Pyxidicoccus xibeiensis: one gene and its partner. Each later gene encodes a partner of the first gene's protein in a complex. Links are inferred from orthologs where the notes say so. Each region holds a gene or a part of one and is shown in the gene's direction. Other genes may lie near its edges.

Evidence for each region.
Region 2: the proteins of accD (region 1) and accB are in contact, whole or in part, in a solved structure (PDB 8UXZ), measured with the Escherichia coli proteins. The link is inferred for Pyxidicoccus xibeiensis from one-to-one orthologs.

Annotation. Positions count from the first base shown.
Region 1 is NZ_JAJVKV010000006.1:250,346-261,202, reverse strand. What follows is about bases 8,044-10,857. They hold accD (acetyl-CoA carboxylase, carboxyltransferase subunit beta), read left to right. Parts: upstream 8,044-8,928; coding sequence 8,929-9,786; downstream 9,787-10,857. Other genes in these bases: LXT23_RS27805 (bifunctional folylpolyglutamate synthase/dihydrofolate synthase), read left to right, coding at 9,810-10,857; LXT23_RS27815 (MBL fold metallo-hydrolase), read left to right, coding at 8,111-8,866; LXT23_RS27820 (Crp/Fnr family transcriptional regulator), read left to right, coding at 8,044-8,109. Also shown: LXT23_RS27850 (methyl-accepting chemotaxis protein), read left to right, coding at 1-1,149; LXT23_RS27845 (DUF523 domain-containing protein), read right to left, coding at 1,216-1,767; purN (phosphoribosylglycinamide formyltransferase), read right to left, coding at 1,790-2,455; purM (phosphoribosylformylglycinamidine cyclo-ligase), read right to left, coding at 2,452-3,489; LXT23_RS27830 (hypothetical protein), read left to right, coding at 3,781-6,027; LXT23_RS27825 (hypothetical protein), read left to right, coding at 6,024-7,364; more of LXT23_RS27820, read left to right, coding at 7,459-8,043.
Region 2 is NZ_JAJVKV010000017.1:20,564-31,384, forward strand. Bases 4,979-7,756 are described here. They hold accB (acetyl-CoA carboxylase biotin carboxyl carrier protein), read left to right. Parts: upstream 4,979-5,959; coding sequence 5,960-6,553; downstream 6,554-7,756. Other genes in these bases: LXT23_RS42470 (roadblock/LC7 domain-containing protein), read left to right, coding at 4,979-5,212; efp (elongation factor P), read left to right, coding at 5,349-5,927; accC (acetyl-CoA carboxylase biotin carboxylase subunit), read left to right, coding at 6,624-7,756. Outside these bases: LXT23_RS42450 (type IV pilus inner membrane component PilO), read left to right, coding at 3-599; LXT23_RS42455 (pilus assembly protein PilP), read left to right, coding at 649-1,224; type IV pilus secretin PilQ, read left to right, coding at 1,283-4,090; LXT23_RS42465 (hypothetical protein), read left to right, coding at 4,127-4,801; more of LXT23_RS42470, read left to right, coding at 4,850-4,978; more of accC, read left to right, coding at 7,757-8,009; type IV pili formation protein SgmX, read left to right, coding at 8,199-10,821. UniProt on the Escherichia coli protein: This protein is a component of the acetyl coenzyme A carboxylase complex; first, biotin carboxylase catalyzes the carboxylation of the carrier protein and then the transcarboxylase transfers the carboxyl group to form malonyl-CoA.

The DNA of each region.
Region 1 (10,857 bases):
GAGTCGCTGCGCCAGGCCACCCAGGACGACCAGCGCCGGATGAGCGGCGCCTTCTCCGAGCTGCGGGAGGAGCACACGCGCGCCCAGCGGTGGTTGATGGGCGTGGGGCTGTTGATGCTCGCGGTGCTGGGGGTGCTCTCGCTGTGGCTGGTGGCCCAGGTGGCCCGGCCCCTGACGAAGCTGAACCAGGTGGCCTCCCGCATCGCGACCGAGGGGGACCTCACCCAGCGCATCGACATCGACTCCGAGGACGAGCTCGGCCAGTTGGCGCGCAGCTTCGGAGAGGTGGTGACGCGCCTGCGGACCGTTCCGCTCACGCTGAGGGAGGCGCTGACGGAGCTGTCGCAGAGTGTCCAGGGCATCAGCCAGCTCGGGCGCGAGCAGTCCGCGGTGCTCGAGCATCAGATGGCGAGCCTCGAGGAGGCGCGCGTGGCGATGGCGGAGATCTCCGAGACTGCTCGCGCGACGGGGGCGCAGGCGGGCCGCGTCCTGGAGGTGGCCGCGAATGCCGAGACGCTGAGCACCTCCGGCCAGGCCTCCGTCGAGCAGAGCGTGCGGTTCCTGGGGGAGCTGCGCGAGCAGGTCGCGGCGATGGTGACGGGCATCGGCGAGCTGTCGGAGGGCTCGCTCAAGGCGTCCTCCATCCTGGTGTCGGTGAAGGACCTGACGGACCAGTCCAACGTGCTCGCCATCAACGCGGCCATCGAGGCGGCGAAGGCGGGGGAGGGCGGCCGTGGCTTCGCGGTGGTGGCGCGGGAGATGCGCTCGCTGTCCCAGCAGTCCTCTCGCAGCACGGAGAGCATCGGGAGGATTCTCGCGGAGATGAAGGAGACGGTGGGCCGGGTCACCCGCAGCGCGGAGGCAGACCAGCGGCGGATGGAGGCGGGCATCGCCGAAGCGCTCGCCTCGGGCCAGAGCCTGCGGGACATCACCGAAGTCGTACGCGAGAGCAGCATGGCGGCGCGCTCCATCGTGGCGGCCGTGACGATGCAGAACGCCGGGGTGAATCAGATGTCCACGGTGGTGTCCCAGCTCACCGAGAAGATGAAGGAGATTCTCAGGGCCACGCAGGGCACCCAGGCCGCGGTCCAGCGGCTGAGCGCGGCCTTCGCACGCATCGACGGGCTGGTGAGCGGCTTCCGCGTCTGAGGACGATGGCCTCCAGTGCCGCCCGGTCATTCACGCGAGGCCGTATGACCAGGCCCGAGGGGAGGACTAAAGGTCCTCGTCGCTGAGGACAACGATGCCTTCGGAGCGAAGCAGGGCGGTGGTGACGCCCTCGCCGGGCCGGAGCTTCCGCGCCTCGTACACCTGCTGCGTCCCGCAGGAAGGGCTCTTCTCCTTGAGGATGGCCACCGTCGCGCCGAACTTCCGAGCCGCCTCCAGCGCGAGCCGGGCGCCCCTCAGGAAGGGCTCCGTCCGGTCGACACCGCCCTCGCGCTCCAGGGCCCGTGCCCGTCCGGCCAGCACGTCCACGCCCGTCCCGCCGCTCAGCTCCACCGGGGGGCGGGGGACGGGCATGCCGCCTCCGACCTCCGGGCACACCGGGACGACTTCCTTTCCTTCGAGCGCGGCCATCACCCTGGACGACAGCTTCGAGCGCGCGTCGAAGCGGACCGCCTCGCCGATGAGGCACGCGCTCACGAGCACCACCCGGGCCTCGCGCAGCGCCGCGAGTCGCTCCTCGCGGGTCGTGGCCGCACCTGCGCCAGCGCTGGCCGCCGTCACGTCGTTGCTGCCCGGGATGCCGCTGTCGCTCGTGTTCATCCTGCCCGTCCCTGGCCCGGCTTCACCGGGGCGTGCCAGGGCTGCGCAGCGACAGCTCGCCCACCGTCGCCTGCGCGTCCACTCGCGTGCGCGCCCCGTCCATCGTCACCTTGCCCGTCACCGCCAGCCGCACGGCGAGGGGATAGAGTCGGTGCTCCTCCGCGAGGATGCGCGCGCTCAGCCCCTTCTCGTCATCGTCCGGCAGCACCGGCACGGCCGCCTGCGCGATGATGGGGCCCGTGTCCGTGCCCGCGTCCACGAAGTGCACCGTGCACCCGGCGACCTTCACCCCGCGCTCCAGCGCCTGCCGCTGCGCATGGAGCCCTGGGAACGACGGCAGCAGGGAAGGGTGGATGTTGAGCACCCGCCCCGCGTAGTGGCCCAGGAAGTCCGCGCTCAGCAGGCGCATGAACCCCGCCAGGCACACCCACTCCACCCCCGCCGCGCGCAGCGCCTCCAGCAGCGCCCTCTCGAAGTCCGCCTTGGTCGCGTGCGCCTTGTGGTCCACCACCACGGCCGGCACGCCCGCCTTGCGCGCCCGCTCCAGCGCGAAGGCCGTGGGCACGTTGGAGATGACGCAGGCCACCTCGGCCGGGAAGTCCTCCTGCGCGCACGCGTCCAGCAGGGCCTGCAGGTTGCTGCCACTGCCGGACACCAGCACTCCCAGGCGCGTGCGCTTCACGCTCATGGCTCGATGACCGCCGTCGCCTCGCCCTGGCCGGCTTCCACGCGGCCCACTTCCGTCGCCTGCACGCCGCGCGCGCTCAGCACGGAGAGCGCCTGGGCCACGTCCTCCTTCGCCACCACGACGATGAGGCCCAGGCCCATGTTGAACGTGTTGAACATCTCGTCCCGGGCCACGTTCCCCTGCTTCGCGATGAGGTCGAAGATGGGCGGCTTCGTCCACGCCTTCTCGCTCAGCACCGCGCGCGTGCCGTCGGGCAGGCAGCGGGGCAGGTTGCCGGGGATGCCGCTGCCGGTGATGTGGGCCATGCCCTTCACCTTCACCGCCTGGAGCAGCGCCAGCGCGTCCTTCACGTAGATGCGCGTGGGCTCCAGCAGGGCGTCCGCCAGCGGCCGGTCCAGCCCCTCGGGCGTGGCGTCCAGCTGCAGCTTCGCGTCCTCCAGCAGCACCTTGCGCGCCAGCGAGTAGCCGTTGCTGTGCAGGCCGGACGAAGTCAGGCCGATGAGCGCGTCGCCCGGCTTCACGCTCTTGCCGTCGATGATGGCCGACCGCTCCACCACACCGACGCAGAAGCCCGCCAGGTCGTACTCGCCTCGCGCGTAGAAGCCCGGCATCTCCGCCGTCTCGCCGCCCAGCAGGGTGCACCCGGCCTGCTCGCAGCCCAGGGCGATGCCCTTCACCACCTCGGCCGCCGCGTCCACCTCCAGGCGGCCGGTGGCGAAGTAGTCGAGGAAGAACAAGGGCTCCGCGCCACAGGTGAGGATGTCGTTCACCGACATTGCCACCAGGTCGATGCCCACCGTGCCATGGCGCCCGGCGGCGAAGGCGACCTTGAGCTTGGTGCCCACGCCGTCCGTGCCGGCCACCAGCACTGGCTCCTTGTACTTGCCCGGCGGCAGGGCGAACAGGCCGCCGAAGCCGCCCACCCCCGCGACCACCTCGGGGCGCATGGTGCGCGCGGCGTAGGGCTTGATTCGGTCGACGAAGGCGTCGCCGGCCTCGATGTCCACTCCGGACTGCTTGTAGGTCGTTCCCACGGGCGGCCTTCTACCCGCCACCGTCGCCGTTGTCTCGGGCCGTGACGCGGGGGTGTTGGCTTTGCGCCTCCTCCCGCGCCAGTCAGCCAGCACGCGTCTACAAGGGCATGGCCGCCTGAAATCAACGGGTTTCGTGGCACTGACTCCCACCGCTGCCAGCACCATGGCGCATCCACCGGGCCGAGGGGCTCCAGGTGAACCAGTGGAGTCATTTATTTCCGTTAAGTCGTGGTTGTAGCGTTTCGTGGCCGTACGCTGCGGGTCCTCCCTTTCGTCACGACGGAGCCTCTCATGCCGGACTCCAGCGCTTCCCGGCGTTCGCCTCGCAGTGGACGCTTCGGAGGTGTAGGGGCGCGGGCCCACGCGTGGGGGTACCTGCTGCTGGCGGTTGTTCTGTGCTCCACCGGCTGTGCCGCGAGGGCGCCAGACAGCACGCTGACGTTCGGGCGACTGGGGCTCGCCGCGGGGGACTGGGACACGGAGGGCCTCGCGGAAGAGAAGGATGCTCCTGCCGCTTCGTCCCAGGAGGTCGGAGACGTCGGTGCTCGGCTCCGGCGCCGCAAGTCGGTGCGCCTGCATGGCTCGGACCTGGGCGTGTCGGTAACCCTGGCGGTAACACCAGGGGAGTCCGTGTGCGGTGGACGCGTGCCCTCCGGCTGGCCACGGCTGGATGCCAGTGAGGAGGTGCTGACGCCATTCCTGGCGTGCGCTTCCCCTTCGGACTTCGTGGCGTTGCAGCGCACGGTGGACATGCCCGTGCTGGTCGAGTCCCTCTCGGACTGGGACGCCGTTCGGCTGGGGGCGCTGGGACCGCTGCGTGCGGACGCCTCCAACGTCCTCGCTCACAAGCGCGCCGTCTTCCTCGTCTCGGCTGCCCGGAAGTACGGGCATGCCAGGGCGGAGGTCTTTGCCCTCTTCGTCCTCCACTCCGCCTTCGATGACGAAGTCCGGCTGGTGCTGCGGCTGCTGGCCGGAGACAGGCAGCTGCGGGCCGTCCTGGAGCCGATGGCTACCGTCCGTGAGGAGCTGGCGAAGCGGGGCATTTCCCTCTCCCAGTACCCGGAGCGAGTCTTCCGCGCGGGGGATGTCCTCCGCGGACTGGGGCGCGCCGGCGAGGACGCGCTCTCCACGAGCTGGGTCGCCAATGGAAGCGCGGGGCTGGAGCTGTCCGCGCGGGCCCGGGTCCTGCCGCCGCCGTACCAGACGGCCCTGTGGGAGGTGGAGGGCGCCGTCATGCGGCGGCAGTACGCGCCGGGCGAAGTGACGCTGGGGGCCTTCGACCACCTGACGTTCGGCGTGCCGGTGGGCTTCTACCACCTGCTGGCCGGGACGCTTCAGGGCATGGGCTCGCTGGCGGCGGGCGAGTACGAGCAGGCCACTCGGGAACTGGCACCCGCGGCGCTGATGGTGGGGCTGTACGCGGGCGGCAGGGGCATGCGCTCGATGCGTGAGGGGGCCATCGCCGGAAGCGAGGGCGGCCGGCCTCTGGGGGCTTTGCCTCGGCTGGCGCCGCTGAAGGCCGTGCTGGAGCGATTGGAGGCACGGCTGGGTGAGGGCGCCGTGGGCGAGCTGGCTCGTTACGTCCAGGCAAGCCGGGAGGGAGCCCTCGTGGTGGCGGAGTGGGGCGAAGCGGGGGCGGCGGCCCTGCTTGAGGCGCGGGGCAATGCGGGGAAGGCACAGGCGTGGCTGTCCGAGGCGAAGTCCCAGCGCGCGGGACCCACCATGTCGCGAGGTGGGGCGGGGAGGGCGGCCAGCGCGGTGGCGGCGCGGGTGCGCGAGGCAGCGGGCTACACGCGCGAGGCGCTGGAAGCGAAGCTGCTGCGGGCGGAGCAGGAGGCGCCGGGAGCGCGCCTGCCCGCGGACGTGACGCGGCTGAAGCAACAGCATCCATCTGTCGAGGCTCCGCCGCCGGGTGTGCGCGAGGGCTCCACGCTCTGGAGCGAGTACGTGACGTACCGGTCGCGGAGGCTCGCAGAGCTGGAGCAGGGCCAGACCACGAAGGGACCGTTGCGATGGGAAGGCTACCGGGAGATGCGCGGGCTGTTCGCCCGGGGCCTGGACTTCGAGCGCGCGATGGTGGCCCTGCTCCGTGAGGACGCGGCATTGCCCAGGGCACAGCGGCGGTGGCTGCGGGACTTCGACGTGCCGCGCATCGAGACGCACGTGGGCGTGTGGAAGGAGAAGACGGGCTTGCGATTCTCGGACGTGCTCGTCATCGAGGAGCGTCCGCCCGCGGGCCAGCCGCCACTGGTGGAGACCATCAGCTTCAAGAGCCGGGACCTGTCGCGGATGAAAAACGACTTGTTGGAAGCGCAGGTGCTCGCGGACGCAAGCGACGCCTTGCACAATTATGGCGAGACGCTGAACATCCGTCGACGTGCGCTCAACCCCAAGGGTGACCCGACGCAGGTTCAGGTCCGGCGGGTCCGGCTTGTCTACGAGGGTGGCGACCTCAGGCCTCGAGATCTGGCGGAGTGGAGAAAGGTCGTGAACGCAGTCCAGGACACGGTCGAGGGCGTGGAGGTGCAGCTTCAATGAAGGTGCTGGAGCTCCATGACTTGAAGCCGGAGGACTGCCTCCGATTGTCCTTTGATGCCGACCTCCGCTCTCGAGTTTCGTTCGAGCGCGAGCTGGAGCCTTTGCTCCAGGCCTGCGAGACACATGCGGGCGCGTGGATGCCGGAGGTCGTCCACGGCAAGCGGTGGCGCCAGTACTCGCGTGTCGCGGTCTGCAAGAGCTTCGAGGAGAGGCGTGACAAGGACTACACGTCCATCGGGCTCTATCGGAAGGAATGGCCCGCCCTGGACATGACGCTCAGGCTCAGGTTGCCGCCGCGTCCGCCTCGTCTGGACGTGTGGGTCGCCATCCAGCCGCTCTCCGTCTTCGCGGACGCCGGCCTCTGCGGACGGTTCGTGGACATGGTGCGCGCCTGGGCCTCCCACTACCCGGTCACCCACGCCTGGGCCAACAGTCTGGCGGAGGACCAGCTGTCCGGAGCTCCCGACTTCGGCCGCGACACCCAGACGTCGATTCGCGACGGCTTCGACAAGGTCTACGAAGTCTCCTGGCTCAACGTCTTCGGCCCCAGGCTGGTGGAGTCCGTCGGCCGCGAGCGGGTGCGGTCCACGCCGGCCCACCGGGTGGAGGAGTTGCCCAACGGCGCCATCCTCCTGGTGACCTGGCCCACCGCCGCGGACTTCGCCAGCGACGAGGCCCGCCAGGCCCAGGCCCGCGCCCACGCCCACCTGCGGCCGGACCTCGACTACGCCACCCTGCTGCGCACCCTGCGCGAGCGCAGCGCCACCCTCGCGCCCGTGGAGCCGCGCTTCCCTCCAGACCTGGAGTCACTCCTCACTCGCGTGGTGGACCATGTCCGCATCAGCGAACGCCAGCGGAAGATCGCCGAGCTCAACGACTGGCGCCCTCCGGAGCCGGACGAGTGGCTCCCCGCGAGCGCGGCCCTGCCTCCGGACGTGAAGGACGTGGCCTTCGTGCGCCACCAATACGGCGAACTTGCCGAGAGGCTCGTGGCGCTGCTGCACACCGACGTCCCCTCCGTCTTCGAGGCCACGCCCGAGTCGCTCACCGACGTCGACGCCCACTTCTGGTGCAAGGACTTCCTGAAGAACCGCCTGCCGCAGGTCATCGACGAGCACCTGATGCCCGCGGTGGGCGCCTACCTCGGCGAGGTGCTGGTCAGGCGCCTCGGCGGACAATGGATACCGCGCAAGAGGCTGGAGGAAGCCCAGGTGCGCGTGGCCGACCGCGTCTGGCTGCCCTTCCTCCGGGCCCACCGCTACCTGCGCTCGCGCCAGGCGCTGCTGGACCACTCCCTCACCCGGCTCTACCAGGTCGCCATGCAGGCTCGGTCCTGACGCGTAGGGCCCCGCCTCCTCACTGCCTGTCGCACCGCGACGCACAGCAAGGGAATTTGACCGGGGGGGTGGGGGCTGATTGACTCCGCGCAGGATGGGCGCCGAGGAAACACTCTTTCAACGTTTCGGGAAGGAATTCCCCAAGGGAACCGAGCTCTTCCGTGAGGGAGAGACCGGCAAGGAGATGTTCGTCATCCAGGCGGGAAAGGTGTCCATCTCCAAGCGCGTGCGCGACGTGGAGAAGGTCCTCGCGGTGCTCGGCCCGGGTGAGTTCTTCGGGGAGATGGCCATCATCTCCAACAAGCCGCGCAACGCGTCCGCCATCGTCAACGAGGACGCCCGGCTCCTGGTCATCGACCCCAAGACGTTCGAGGGGATGATCCGCGGCAACGCCGAGATCGCCGTCCGGATGATCAAGAAGCTGGCCGAGCGCCTCTCCGAGGCGGACGCCCAGATAGAGAACCTCCTGCACCATGACCCCGCCAGCCGGGTGGTGCACCACGTCCTCCAGGCCGCCCTGACGCGCGGCCGCCCCGTGGACGAGGGCGTGGAGATCGACTTCATCGTGCGCGACATGCCCCGGCAGCTCGGCGTGGGCGAGCCCGCGGTGCGGAGCATGCTGGACAAGCTGGAGCGCGCTGGCCTCGTCGAGCGCGGCGGTGACAGACTGACCGTGTATGACACGACGAGACTCCACGACTACCTCCAATACCTGGAGATGAAGTGGAAGTTCGGAGACCTCTAGCGTGAAGCTGCGAGTCCTCGGCTGCCACGGCGGCGAGCTGCCCACCTGCAAGAGCACGTGCTTCCTCGTCGATGACGTGCTCGCGCTCGACGCGGGGGCGCTCACGGGGACGCTCTCGCTCGAGGAGCTGTGCCGCGTGGACCACATCCTCGTGGGCCACAGCCACTTCGACCACGTGAAGGACCTGCCGCTGATGGCGGACCTCGTCATCGGTCGCCGGGACAAGCCCGTCACCATCCACGCGTCGCGCGAGTGTGCGAAGGCCCTGCGCGACAACATGTTCAACAACGCGCTCTGGCCGGACTTCACCCGCATCCCGACCAAGAGCACCCCCGTCCTGCAGATCAAGACCTTCCGGGCGGGCGGCACCTTCCAGGTGGGCCCCTACACCGTGCGCAGCGTGCCGGTGAGCCACCCGGTGGAGTCCTGCGGCTTCATCATCTCCAACGGGAAGAGCACCCTGGCGATGAGCGGCGACACCGGGCCCACCGACAAGCTGTGGAAGGCGCTCAACGAGACGAAGAACCTCAAGGCGCTGCTGGTGGAGACGTCCTTCCCCAACAAGCTCCAGTCGCTGGCGGACATCTCCGGCCACCTGACGCCCCACACGCTGGGCCTGGAGCTGAAGAAGTTCCAGCGCAACGGCGCCTCCGTCCTGCTCTACCACCTCAAGCCCGCCTTCGTGGCCCAGCTCAAGAAGGAGCTGGCCGACATGCCCGTGAATGTGCTGGAGCTGGGCGACACCTTCGAGCTGTAGACGCGGCGCGCCACACGGAACGGTTGACGGCTGGGAGCGGGCGGATTAACCCCGCGCCTGTCATGGCCTGGTTCTCCAAGAAGCCCCGCATCTCCATTTCCGAGCCCACCGAGCAGCAAGCCGAGCCCCGTCCGTCCCGCATGGAAGGCCTGTGGGCCAAGTGCGAGACCTGCGACGAGATCATCTACCGGCAGGAGCTGGAGAAGAACTGGATGGTGTGCCCGCACTGCGAGCACCACCACTACTGGTCGGCCCGAGCCCGGCTCGCCGCCACGTTGGACCCGGACAGCTTCGAGGAGTTCGACAAGGAGCTGGAGCCGCAGGACCCGCTCGGGTTCAGCGACTCGAAGAAGTACAAGGACCGGCTGAAGTCCACGCGAAAGAACCTGGGCGAGCCGGACGCCTTCATCTCCGGCGTGGGCCGCATCGAGGGCCATCAGGTCTCCGTGGGCTGCTTCGTCTTCGAGTTCATGGGCGGCTCCATGGGCTCCGTCGTCGGCGAGAAGGTGGCCCGCGTCTTCGAGCGCGCGCATGACCTGAAGTGCTCCGCCATCGTCTTCTCCGCGTCGGGCGGCGCCCGCATGCAGGAAGGCATCTTCTCCCTCATGCAGATGGCGAAGACGTCCGCGGCCATCGCCCGCTTCCGCACCGGCACGCGCCCGTACATCTCCGTGCTGCTCAACCCCACCACCGGCGGCGTCGCCGCGTCCTTCTCGTGGCTGGGCGACGTCATCCTCGCCGAGCCCAAGGCCCTCATCGGCTTCGCCGGCCCGCGCGTGATTGAGCAGACCATCCGCCAGAAGCTGCCCGAGGGCTTCCAGCGCTCGGAGTTCCTGCTGGAGCACGGGATGATTGACAGCATCGTGCACCGCAAGGAGCTGCGCGCGAAGCTGGGCCAGATTCTCGGCCTGCTGGGCTGAGGCCCGCCGCGCCCTCCACCGGCATGAGCGCCCCCCGGACGCCACAGGAGGCGCTGGCCTTCTTCGCGAAGCTCAACCCCTCCGGCATCAAGCTGGGGCTGGAGCGCGTGCGCGAGGCCCTGGTGGCGCTGGGCCACCCGGAGCGCCGCTACCCGGCGCTCCATGTCGCGGGCACCAACGGCAAGGGCAGCACCTGCGCCTTCACCGCCGCCGCGCTCCAGGCCGCGGGCCACCACGTGGGCCTCTACACGTCCCCGCACCTGGTGCGCGTCAACGAGCGCATCCGCGTGGACGGCGAGGACATCTCCGACGAGGCCTTCGGGCGCGCCATCCTCGAGGTGCTGGAGCGCTACCCCTCCGCCGTCTCCGAGCCGATGACGTACTTCGAGTTCGGCACCGTGGTGGCCCTCTGGCACTTCGCCCGCGTGGGCGTGGACGTGGCCGTGCTGGAGACAGGGCTGGGGGGCCGGCTGGACGCCACCACCGCGTCGAGCCCCGTGGTGACGGCGATTACGCCCGTGTCCTTCGACCACATGGAGTACCTGGGCCACACCCTGGCGGCCATCGCCGGGGAGAAGGCCGGCATCCTCAAGCCCGGCGTGCCATGCGTGGTGGCCCGGCAGGAGCCGGAGGCCCTGGAGGCCATCGTCCGCAAGGCCGGAGAGGTGGCGGCCCCGCTGCTCCTGGAGGGGCGGGATTTCGCCATCCAGGCCGCCGCGGACGGAAGTGTGTCCTACCGTGGGAAGGCCTGGTCGCTGGACGGGCTGACGCTGGCGCTCCGTGGGCCGCACCAGCAGCAGAACGCCGCGGTGGCGCTCGCCTGCCTGGAGGCGCTGCACGCGTGGGGTGTGGCCGTGCCACCGGAGGCGGGGAGGGAAGGGCTGGCTTCGGCGCGCTGGCCGGGGCGGCTGGAGGAGGTCGGCGGACCGCCGCCCATCCTGCTCGACGGTGCCCACAACCCGGCGGGGGTGGAGGTGCTGCGCGCCTCGCTTCGCGCGCTGTATCCGGGACGTCGCCTCCACCTCGTCTTCGGCGTGGTGGGCGACAAGGACCGCGGGCCGATGATGCGCG
Region 2 (10,821 bases), on another replicon or contig:
CCATGGACAAGTACCTGGATCAATTCGTCAAGGCGCCCCCGGCCACGAAGTTCGGCGGGCTGGGCATCGTCGTGCTGCTGATGACCGTCGCCAACTTCTTCCTCCTCATCCAGCCCACCGAGGACTCCATCAAGGTGATGATGGCCCAGCGCCGCACGCTGGACCTGGAGCTGGCGGAGAAGAGCGAGATTGCGCAGAACCTCAACGACCGCCGTCGTGAGATGGACGTGCTGGAGCAGAAGCTCGCAGAGGCGCTGACGGAGCTGCCCGAGAAGAAGGACATCGAGGAGCTGCTCGCGCAGATCAACGACGTCGGCAAGAAGAGCGGGCTGGAGATCTCCAGCGTGACGCCCGACAAGGAGTTCGTCGGCGGCGGCGAGTTCTTCGCGCGCATCCCCATCAAGATGACGGTGAGCGGCAACTACCATGAGATCGCCCTGTTCCTCCAGGAGATGGCGAACATGCGCCGCATCGTCAACGTCAACAACATCAAGCTCGATGCTCCCGCCCTGAAGAACGAGAAGGTCGTCCTGCAGAGCAGCTTCCTGGCGACGACGTTCCGCTTCGTCGAGCAGGCCAAGACCGACACCCCGAAGTAGAACCAGAAACTTGATCCGCTCGAAAAGTAGGGCGACAAGGGGATTGAGGATGAAGACGTTCAAGGCCACCATGACCACCGCCGCACTGGCGCTCGCGCTGAGCGCCTGCGACGACCCGCCCCCACCGCCGGCTCCGGCGGCGAGGCCCGTGGCGGCGGCCCCGGCGGCTCCGGCGGAGGAAGCACCTGCCGCGGCGGCCGAGGTCGCCCAGGCGGCACCGGTGCCGTATGTGTACTCGTACAACCCGGTGGGCAAGCGGGACCCGTTCCGCAGTCCGGTGGACGAGCTGAACCCCGTGACTCCCGGCCCGGTGGCGTCATGCAGCGAGCCGCTGTGTGCCTTCGACCTCGACCAGCTCAAGCTGGTGGCGGTCGTGACGGGGGATGCCAACCCCATGGCCATGGTCGAGGACCCCGTGGGGCGAGGCCACATCGTGCGCCGCAACACCCGCATGGGACGGCAGGGCGGGAAGGTGACGCAGATCCTGCGTGACTCGGTGACGGTGACCGAGGTGTTCTCGGGCAATGGAGAGATCATCAAGAATCCGGTGACGCTCCAGCTCAAGCCCGATGCAAAGCAGGACCCCGCCTACAACATGATGACGGGCAGGAACTACGGAGAGTAGCGCCCCCTGAAGGCGCTCCCGCGGGCGGTCGCCCGCTTCCAACTTGTTGAGGGGACGCATGCTCGAGAAGAGCGCTGTGACGAGGGGCAAGTGGATGTTTGCGGCCGCGTGGGCCGTCATTCTTGTGGGCGCCAGGGTGCAGGGCGCCGAACTGAATACGTTGCGGGACCTGGATGTGTCCCGCACGGGCTCGGGTGCGCAGGTGGTGGTGACGGGGACCCGTCCACCCACCTTCACCGTGTTCCGGCTGAGCAGCCCGGAGCGGCTCGTGGTGGACCTCTCGTCGGCGGATGCGACGGGAATCAAGGGCCACCATGACGGCTCCGGCCCTGTGTCGGGCGTGGTGGCCTCGCAGTTCTCGGACGAGCGCGCCAGCGTCGGCCGGGTGCTGCTGGCGCTCGACAAGGCCTCCCAGTACGACGTGCGCGCGGACGGCAACCGCGTGGTCATCTCCGTGGATGGTGGGGCGCAGCCCGCGGCCGCGCCGGCCGAGGCGAAGCGCGCCGAGCCCGCCGCCGTGAAGCCGGCCCCGGCCGAGGTGGCCGCCGCCACGCCGCAGGCGCCCGCCGTGGCGAAGCCGGTCGAGGCAGCTGCCGTGGCTGCGAAGCCCGCCGCGCCTGTGACGGTGAAGCCGGCCGCGGTGGTGGCCGAGGCTCCCCGTGCGGTCGAGAAGACCGAGGCGCCCGCCGCGAAGCAGGCCCTGCCGGAGAACGTGGTCGCCGCCGAGGCCGACGAGCGCGAGGTGGCGCACCCGGCCCAGCGCATCACCGGCCTGAGCTTCGCCGACGACACGCTGCGCATCCGCGCGGACGGCGACATCGCCCGCTACGAGGTGCTGGAGCTGGCGGACCCGCCGCGGCTCGCGGTGGACCTGTATGGCGTGGGCCTGACGGCCCGGGCGCCGCGCGTGAGCTCCGGGGCGCTGAAGGAAGTGCGCGTGGGCGCCCACGCGGACAAGGTGCGCCTGGTGCTGGACGTGCGCGGGCAGATGCCGGCGTACCGCGTGGACCGGGCCGCTCGCGGCCTGGAGGTGGTGCTGGCCGGGGCGGTGGCCCGCAAGGCGGCGCCGAAGCCGGAGCCCACCGAGGTCGTGGCCTCCATCGCCGAGGTCGCGCCCATGCGCCCGGTGCCCGAGCCGTCCGCGTCGCCGGCGCCCGTCACGGCGTCGCTCGTGGAGGTGAAGGACCTGACCTTCGAGGAGAGCGGGGCGGGTGGTCGCGTGGTGCTGAAGCTGTCTGGCACGGCCGGGTGGAAGGTGGAGCGGCCGGACCCGCGCAGCGCGGTGCTGACGCTGGACAATGCGCGCCTGCCGAAGAAGCTCGAGCGCAGCCTGGACACCAGCGCCCTGGAGACGCCGGTGAAGATGATCAGCGCCTTCAGCGTGCCCGGTGAGGGCCGCAAGGTGCGCGTGGTGGTGGCCGCCGACGGCGCCATCGAGGAGAAGGTGACGCAGAACGGGGGCACGCTGTCCTGGCGCCTGGACGTGCAGGGCGTGAAGACGGACCAGGTCGCCGTGGCCCAGCGCACCGCCGGCTTCACCGCCGAGGCGCCCTCCTACGCCGCCGAGGGCGCGCCGCAGCAGGCCCGCTACCGCGGCAAGCGCGTCTCCTTCGAGTTCAAGGACATCGACATCCAGAACCTGCTGCGCGTCATCGCGGAGATCTCCAAGCGCAACGTGGTGCTCGCGGACGACGTGACGGGCCGGGTGACCATCCGCCTGCGCAACGTGCCCTGGGACCAGGCGCTGGACCTCATCCTGCGCACCAAGCAGCTGGGCAAGGAGGAGTTCGGCAACATCATCCGCATCGCCCCGCTGAAGACGCTGGAAGAGGAGGCGCGGCTGCGCCAGGAGCGCAAGAAGTCGCTCCAGCAGCAGGAGGACCTGCTGGTCAACCTCATCCCGGTCAACTACGCGGTGGCCGCGGACATGTCGGCGCGGGTGAAGGACGTGCTGAGCGAGCGTGGCACCGTGACGGTGGATACGCGCACCAACGTCCTCATCGTCAAGGATGTGCGCTCCAACACGGAGAAGGCCCGGGCGCTGGTGCGGAGCCTGGACACCCAGACGCCGCAGGTGCTCATCGAGAGCCGCATCGTGGAGGCCAACACCACCTTCAGCCGTTCCCTCGGCGTGCAGTGGGGCGGCCAGGCTCGGGCGACGTCCGCCACCGGCAATCCCACCGGCCTCATCTTCCCCAACGACGTCGGCGTCACCGGCGGTGTCGCCGGGGTTGCCAATGGCATGCCGGAAATTCCGAACTTCGCGGTGAACCTGCCGGCCTCCGTGGGTGAGGGCGCGGGTGGTGCCCTGGGCTTCGTGTTCGGCTCTGCGGGAGGGGCCCTGCAGCTCAACCTGCGGCTGTCCGCGGCGGAGAACGAGGGCTCGGTGAAGACCATCTCCGCGCCCAAGGTGACCACGCTGGACAACAACACCGCCCGCATCAGCCAGGGCGTGTCCATTCCGTTCAGCCAGGTGTCCGCCCAGGGTGTGAACACCACCTTCGTCGAGGCCCGCCTGTCGCTGGAGGTGACGCCGCACATCACCCAGGACGGCAGCATCCTCATGTCCATCAACGCCTCCAACAACCAGCCGGATCCGGCCAGCACGGGCGCCAACGGGCAGCCCTCCATCCAGCGCAAGGAGGCCGTCACGCAGGTGCTGGTGAAGGACGGAGACACCACCGTCATCGGCGGCATCTACGTGCGCCGCGGCAGCACCTCCACTGCGCGAGTGCCGTTCTTGTCGAGCATTCCGGTGCTGGGCCTGCTCTTCAAGAACCAAACGGAGCGCGATGACCGGCAGGAGCTGCTCATCTTCATCACGCCCCGCATCCTCAACCGGCAGACCATCGCGCAGAGCCTGTAGTCCCTCGCGCGGCCCTTCCAGGAAAGTGTTCGCCTTATGAAGATGAATCACTTCGTCATCCCGGCCCTCATGATGCTCGGACTGACCACGGCCTGCGTCGAAAGCACCCCCATCCTCCAGCTGAAAGGCGGGGCGCCGCAGAACGACGACTGCAGCTTCCCCAATACCGCCGAGGTCTCGCAGTTGCGTGGCTCCGTCAACCTGGGCTTCGTCGGGGGATATCCCCTGGTCTTCGGCGTCACCTCGAACGTGATCACCACGGCCATCGAGGTCAGCGAAGAGCCGGTGCTGGGGGACCCGGACCTCAACACCATCTACATCACCGACCTGGTGCTGAGTTACAGGACCAATCCGGAGTTCGAGAACTTCCCCCAGCCCCGCGGCCCCGTCCCCCTCCACGGAACGATTGAACAAGACGGACAGCTGCTGCTCAACCTGCTCACGGCCGAGGCGGTCGACTTCCTGGATGACCGGGCGGGTGCGGGCGGTATCGAGGTCCTGGTCACCATGCACCTGCGCGGGAAGCGCGCGTCGGGCGACGAGGTGGAGTCCAACGAAATCACCTATCCCATCACCGTGACGAACGTGCCCTACCTGGACGTGCAGGCGGCACTGTGCCCGGGCCAGGTGTTCGAGCCACGGACCGATTCCTGCGACCAGCGCGGGCTGAACGGCAGCTACCCCGCGTGCGAAGACCCTCCGGCTCCCTGAGCCGTCACGCTTGACCGGGCGCCGTCCGCCACCTAGGAACGCAGACCTATGTCCTTCCGCACGCACCTCGAGTCGGTGGTCAACCAGGTGGACGGAGCCCTCGCCTGCAGCGTGATGGGCTTCGACGGCATCTCGGTGGACACCTTCCAGCGCGACGAGGCCGCCGAGCTGGACCTGGGTGGCGCCTGGGTGGAATACGCCAACCTCCTCACCCAGCTCCGTCACGCCGCGGAGGTCCTCAAGACGGGCTCGGTGAGCGAGGTCAGCGTCAACAGCGAGAAGGTGCTGACCCTGATGCGGCTGGTGTCGCCGGAGTACTTCCTGGTGCTCGCCCTGCGCGCGGACGGCAACTTCGGCAAGGGCCGCTATGTGCTGCGCGTGACGGCCCCCAAGGTGCGCGCCGAGCTGTAGCCGCGCGCCCTGTACGGCAGTCATCCAGCCGACGCACGGCGCCGCGCCTTTCCCCTTCCCATGGAAGGGGGGCATGGGCTACACACCCCCGACTTTTCAAGCTTTCGAAGCTTCGAGTGTGAAGGAGTCGGTTCCCATGGCCGGGTTCGTCGATACGTCCGAGTTCCGCAACGGTCTCAAGATCGAAATCGATGGTGAGCCGTTCATCATCGAATATTTCCAGCACGTGAAGCCCGGCAAGGGCTCCGCCTTCGTGCGCACGAAGATTCGCAGCCTCCTGAGCGGGCGCGTCCTGGAGCCCACCCTCAAGTCCGGCGACAAGGTGGGCGTGCCGGACATCGAGGAGAAGGACATGCAGTTCCTGTATGTCCAGGGCGAAGACTTCTACTTCATGGACACCCGCAACTACGAGCAGACCTTCCTCGGTGAGAAGGTGCTCGGAGAGGCGAAGAACTTCCTGAAGGAGAACATCACCGTCTCGGTGGTCTTCTGGAACGGCAAGGCCATTGCCGTGAACATGCCCAACTCGGTCGACCTGAAGGTCACCGAGTGCGACCCGGGCGTGCGTGGCGACACCGTGTCCGGCGCGCTCAAGCCCGCCAAGCTGGAGACGGGCTACACCGTCAACGTCCCGCTCTTCATCAACGAGGGCGACGTGCTCAAGATCGACACGCGTGACGGCAAGTACCTGACGCGCGTGGCCACGGCGGGCTAGCTCCGGCGACTCCGGACGGAGGGGACGCGAGAATGGCAACGAAGCGCAAGTCGACCCGGGCGGCAGGGCCCGCGAATCCACCGGCAGCCGCCGGTGGCGGGCGCGACGCGAGCAACACGTCGCTGGACGTGGATGCCCTGCGGCAGATTGTGGAGATCCTCGAGGCCTCGGACGTGACGAGGCTGGTGTGGAAGCGCGGTGAGGAGAAGCTCTTCATCCGCCGCGGCCACGGCCCGGAGACGACCATCGTCCACCACGCGGCGCCGGCCCCGGTGTCCACGGGCCCGGGCGTCGAGTACTCCACCCCGCCGGCCCCCCGGGCCGCCGCGGCCGCTCCGGCTCCCGCCGCGGCGCCGGCGGCTCCCGCGCCCGCGGCGGAGAAGCCCGGCCACCAGGTCACCAGCCCCTTCGTGGGCACCTTCTACCGGACCCCCGCGCCGGACCAGCCTGCCTTCGTCGACGTGGGCTCGGTGGTGAAGAAGGGCCAGGTGCTCTGCATCATCGAAGCGATGAAGCTGATGAACGAAATCGAGTCCGAGGTGTCCGGCCGCGTGGCGGAGATCCTCGTGGAGAATGGCCGCCCGGTGGAGTTCGGCCAGGCGCTGTTCCGCATCGAGCCGGCCTGACGGACTGCCCGCGCCGCCTGCCCCCGCGGGCGGCGCGTCGTCCTTCAAGGCCCCTGACGGAGAACCCCCCGTGTTCAAGAAGGTGCTGATCGCCAACCGCGGGGAGATTGCCCTGCGGGTCATCCGCGCCTGCCGCGAGCTGGGCATCGCCACCGTGGCGGTGCACTCCACGGCGGACGCCAACGCGCTCCACGTGCGCTTCGCGGACGAGGCGGTCTGCATCGGCCCGCCTTCGTCCAAGGAGAGCTACCTCAACATCCCGCAGCTCCTGTCCGCGGCCGAAATCACCCGCGCGGACGCCATCCACCCCGGCTACGGCTTCCTGTCGGAGAACGCCGAGTTCGCGGAGGTGTGCGAGAACTGCAAGATTCGCTTCATCGGCCCGCGGCCGGAGATGCTGCGGCTGATGGGCAACAAGGTGCGCGCCCGCGCGGCGGCGCGTGAGGCGGGCCTGCCGCTCTTGCCCGGCAGCCCGGGCACGGTGAAGGACCCGCGCGAGGCCGAGGTCTACGCCCGGGAGATTGGCTTCCCGGTCATCCTCAAGGCAGCCGCGGGGGGTGGCGGCAAGGGCATGAAGATCGTCCGCGAGCCGGGCGCGCTGGCCCAGGCGTTCTCCACCGCGCAGGCGGAGGCCGTGGCGTCGTTCGCCAACGGAGACCTCTACATCGAGCGGTACGTGGAGAAGCCGCGCCACATCGAAATCCAGATTGTGGCGGACGAGCACGGCAACATCATCCACCTCAACGAGCGCGAGTGCTCGGTGCAGCGCCGGCACCAGAAGCTCATTGAAGAGAGCCCGTCCCCCGCGCTCACGCCGGAGCTGCGCCAGCGCATGGGCGAGGTGTCCGTGCAGGCCATGAGGAAGCTCGCCTACAACAACGTGGGCACCATCGAGTACCTCCTGGACGAGCGCGGCGAGTTCTACTTCATGGAGATGAACACGCGCATCCAGGTGGAGCACCCGGTGACGGAGCTCGTCACGGGCATCGACCTGGTGCGCGAGCAGATCCGCATGGCCTACGGCCACCCCCTGCGCTTCAAGCAGGAGGACATCCAGATTCGCGGCCACGCCATTGAATGCCGCGTGAATGCCGAGGACCCGATTACGTTCGCCCCCTGGCCGGGGAAGATTACCGGCTACAGCGTGCCGGGCGGCTACGGCGTGCGGGTGGACTCGGCGGCCTACGAGAACTACACGGTGCTGCCGTACTACGACAGCCTGCTGGCCAAGCTCATCGTCCATGCGGAGGACCGGGCCACGGCCATCCGCCGCATGCAGCGCGCCCTGGGCGAGTACGTGGTGGAGGGCATCCGCACCAACATCCCGTTCCACCGGGCCGCACTGGCGGAGGAGTCCTTCCAGGAAGGCCAGTACGACACCCGCTTCGTGGAGCGCCTGCTGGCGAGCGAGACGGGCACCCGCCGCTTGAAGAAGGCCGTCGAAGAGACGCCTTAGCGCACGTCCACCTACCGTGGGCCTCCCGCCTGTCGGGCGGCCACGCGAGCAGGTGATCTGGCCCCGGGGGGAGCCGGGCTGTTTCTTGACCCGCGTCGGAGGATTCCGTTAGCCTCCAAGTTCCCCCTTGCAGAGGATAGAAACCCGCGAAGTTCAAGGGATTTCTGCCTGCCGGAAGCCCACCGCTCGATGGACAAGAACAAGATCATCGAAGGTGCCGCGAAGCTCGTCGCGAAGGGCGCCTACGACAAGGCCATCAAGGAGTACCAGAAGGTCCTGGAGGTCGACCCGAAGGACATCCGGGTGCTCCAGAAGATGGGGGAGCTGTACCAGAAGAAGAACGACAACGCCCAGGCGGCGCACTTCTTCACCAAGGTCGCGGAGAGCTACTCCTCGGACGGCTTCTTCCTGAAGGCCGTCGCCCTCTACAAGCAGGTCCTCAAGCTCAACCCGAACCTGCTGGAGGTGAACCTCAAGCTGGCGGAGCTCCACCAGCAGCTCGGGCTGATGTCCGAGGCGATGGCGTACTTCCAGATTGTCGCCAACCACTACGACAAGGCCGGCGACACCAAGGCGTCGCTCGATACCTTGAAGAAGATGGTGGATCTCGACCCGGAGAACGTGGCGTCGAAGATCAAGCTGGCGGAGCTGTACGCGCGGGAGAACATGACGCGCGAGGCCGCGCAGGAGTTCAAGCGCGCCGCCGAGTACCTCAAGCGCAACGCCCGCGCGGACGACTGGCTGCGCGTCGCCGAGCGCCTGTCCTCGCTGGAGCCGGAGAACCTGCCGCTGGCCAAGGAGCTGGCCACCTCCTACCTGCAGCGCGGCGACCAGAAGCGCGCGCTGGCGAAGCTGCAGGTGTGCTTCAAGGCGGACGGCCGGGACGTGGAGACGCTCACGCTGCTGGCCCAGGCGTTCCAGGGGCTGGGGCAGACCTCCAAGACGGTGTCCGTCTACAAGGAGCTGGCGAAGATCCACCAGGAGCGCGGCCGCGTCACCGAGTCCGAGGCCGTCTGGACGCAGATTGAAGTGCTGGACCCGCAGGACCCGGACCTGATGGCGCGCCGTGCGCCCGTCGCGGCTCCGGCGCCCATGCCGGCCCAGGCCGCGCCGCAGCCCGCTCAGGCGCCCCAGCCCCGCGCCGCGGCCCCGCAGCCCGCTCAGGCGCCCGCGCCGGTGCAGCCGCCTCCGCCCCAGCCCCAGGGCGGCATGGGCCGCGAGCAGCTCTCGAAGCTGCTCACGGAGACGGACGTCTACGTGAAGTACGGGCTCCACGACAAGGCGCTGGAGCACCTGCGCAAGGTCTTCTCCGTGGACCCGGAGAACCTGGATGCGCACGAGAAGGCGTATCAAATCTACGTCGCGTCCGGGAACGCGGCCCAGGCGTCCGAGCAGCTGCTGAACGTGCTGCGGCTGTGCACGCGGGCGGCGGACTCGGTGCGCGCGCAGCCGTACCTGGCCACCATCCTCCAGGAGAACCCGGCGCACCCGGAGGTGCCCGCGTTCCTGTCGGTGCTGCGCACGGACGGCCCGGTGGCGGTGGCGCCCACGGCGGCCGTGGTGGAGTCGGTGGGCGAGGACGCCATCCTGGTGGACTCCAGCGACGACGAGATTCTCGTCGCGCCTCCCCCGGAAGACGCGCTGCTGCACCCGCCGGGGGACGAGCTGGCGTTGACCACGCTGCCCTCGGGGGACTCGGACGAGGTCATCGAGGAGGACGGGGACGACTCCACCGTCGTCAGCGAGGAGTCGCTCGTCGGCGAGCCGCTCTCCGGTGAGAGCATCGTCTACGAGTCGCCCTCGCCGGAAGACCTGGCGGCGGAGGCGGCGGACGAGACGCTGGTGGCCGAGGACGAAGGGCTGGTGCTCGCGGACGAGCCCGGCCTGGAGCAGGTGGAGGACGAGCCGCTCGTGTCGTCCGACGACGACGACGAGGCCACGTCGGCGTGGTCGCTGGAGGACGAGACGCTTTCGGGCGAGGCCACGGCCACGTCCATGGATGCGCTGGCGCTCGGCGACGACGACGACCCGCCGCCCACCATGATTCGCGCGCCCACGCGGGCGCTGCTGCAGGAGGCCGCGCCGGACACCCGGCAGCTTCCCGCGCTCCAGGAAGAGGCCGAGCTGGAGCTGGAAGACGTGCCCACGCGCGTGGGCATCGCTCCGCTGGACGCGTCCATGCTGGAGCAGGACGAGGCCGAGTTCACCGCGCTGGGCGACGAGGAGCAGGAGGAGCCCACCGCGTCGCACGCCGTCGTCGCGCCCCTGGACGACGAGCCCGTCTACGAGGAGCCCGAGCCGGAAGTGTCCCAGGTGGAGGACGCCGATGAGGCGCCCTACGCCGAGGCCGAGGCCGTGTCCGATGTGGAGCCCAGCGACGAGCCCGGCGAGGAGCCGGCGGCGGAGGAGTGCGACGAGGCGTCCTTCTTCCTCGACCAGGGGCTGCTGGAAGAGGCGCGGGAGATTCTCGAGACGGTGATGATTGCCTTCCCGGGCCACGTGCGCGCCGGGGAGCTGATGGCGCGGCTGGAGGCGCTCGAGGCCGGCGGTGGCGCGGAGCAGGCGGAGGCGCCCGCGGAGCCGCTGTACGTGCCGGCCGTGCAGCCCGTGCTGGAGGCGGAGCAGGAGCCCACGGGCGAGCGCGACGCGTTCGACCTGGCGGCGGAGCTGGCCGGGGAAATCGACAACCTGGGCGACGACTCCGCATCGGCGCCGCCGGCCGAGGAGGACTTCCAGTACTCGGTGGAGGAGGTCTTCTCCGAGTTCAAGAAGGGCCTGGCCAAGGTGGTGAAGCCGGAGGACGTGGACACGC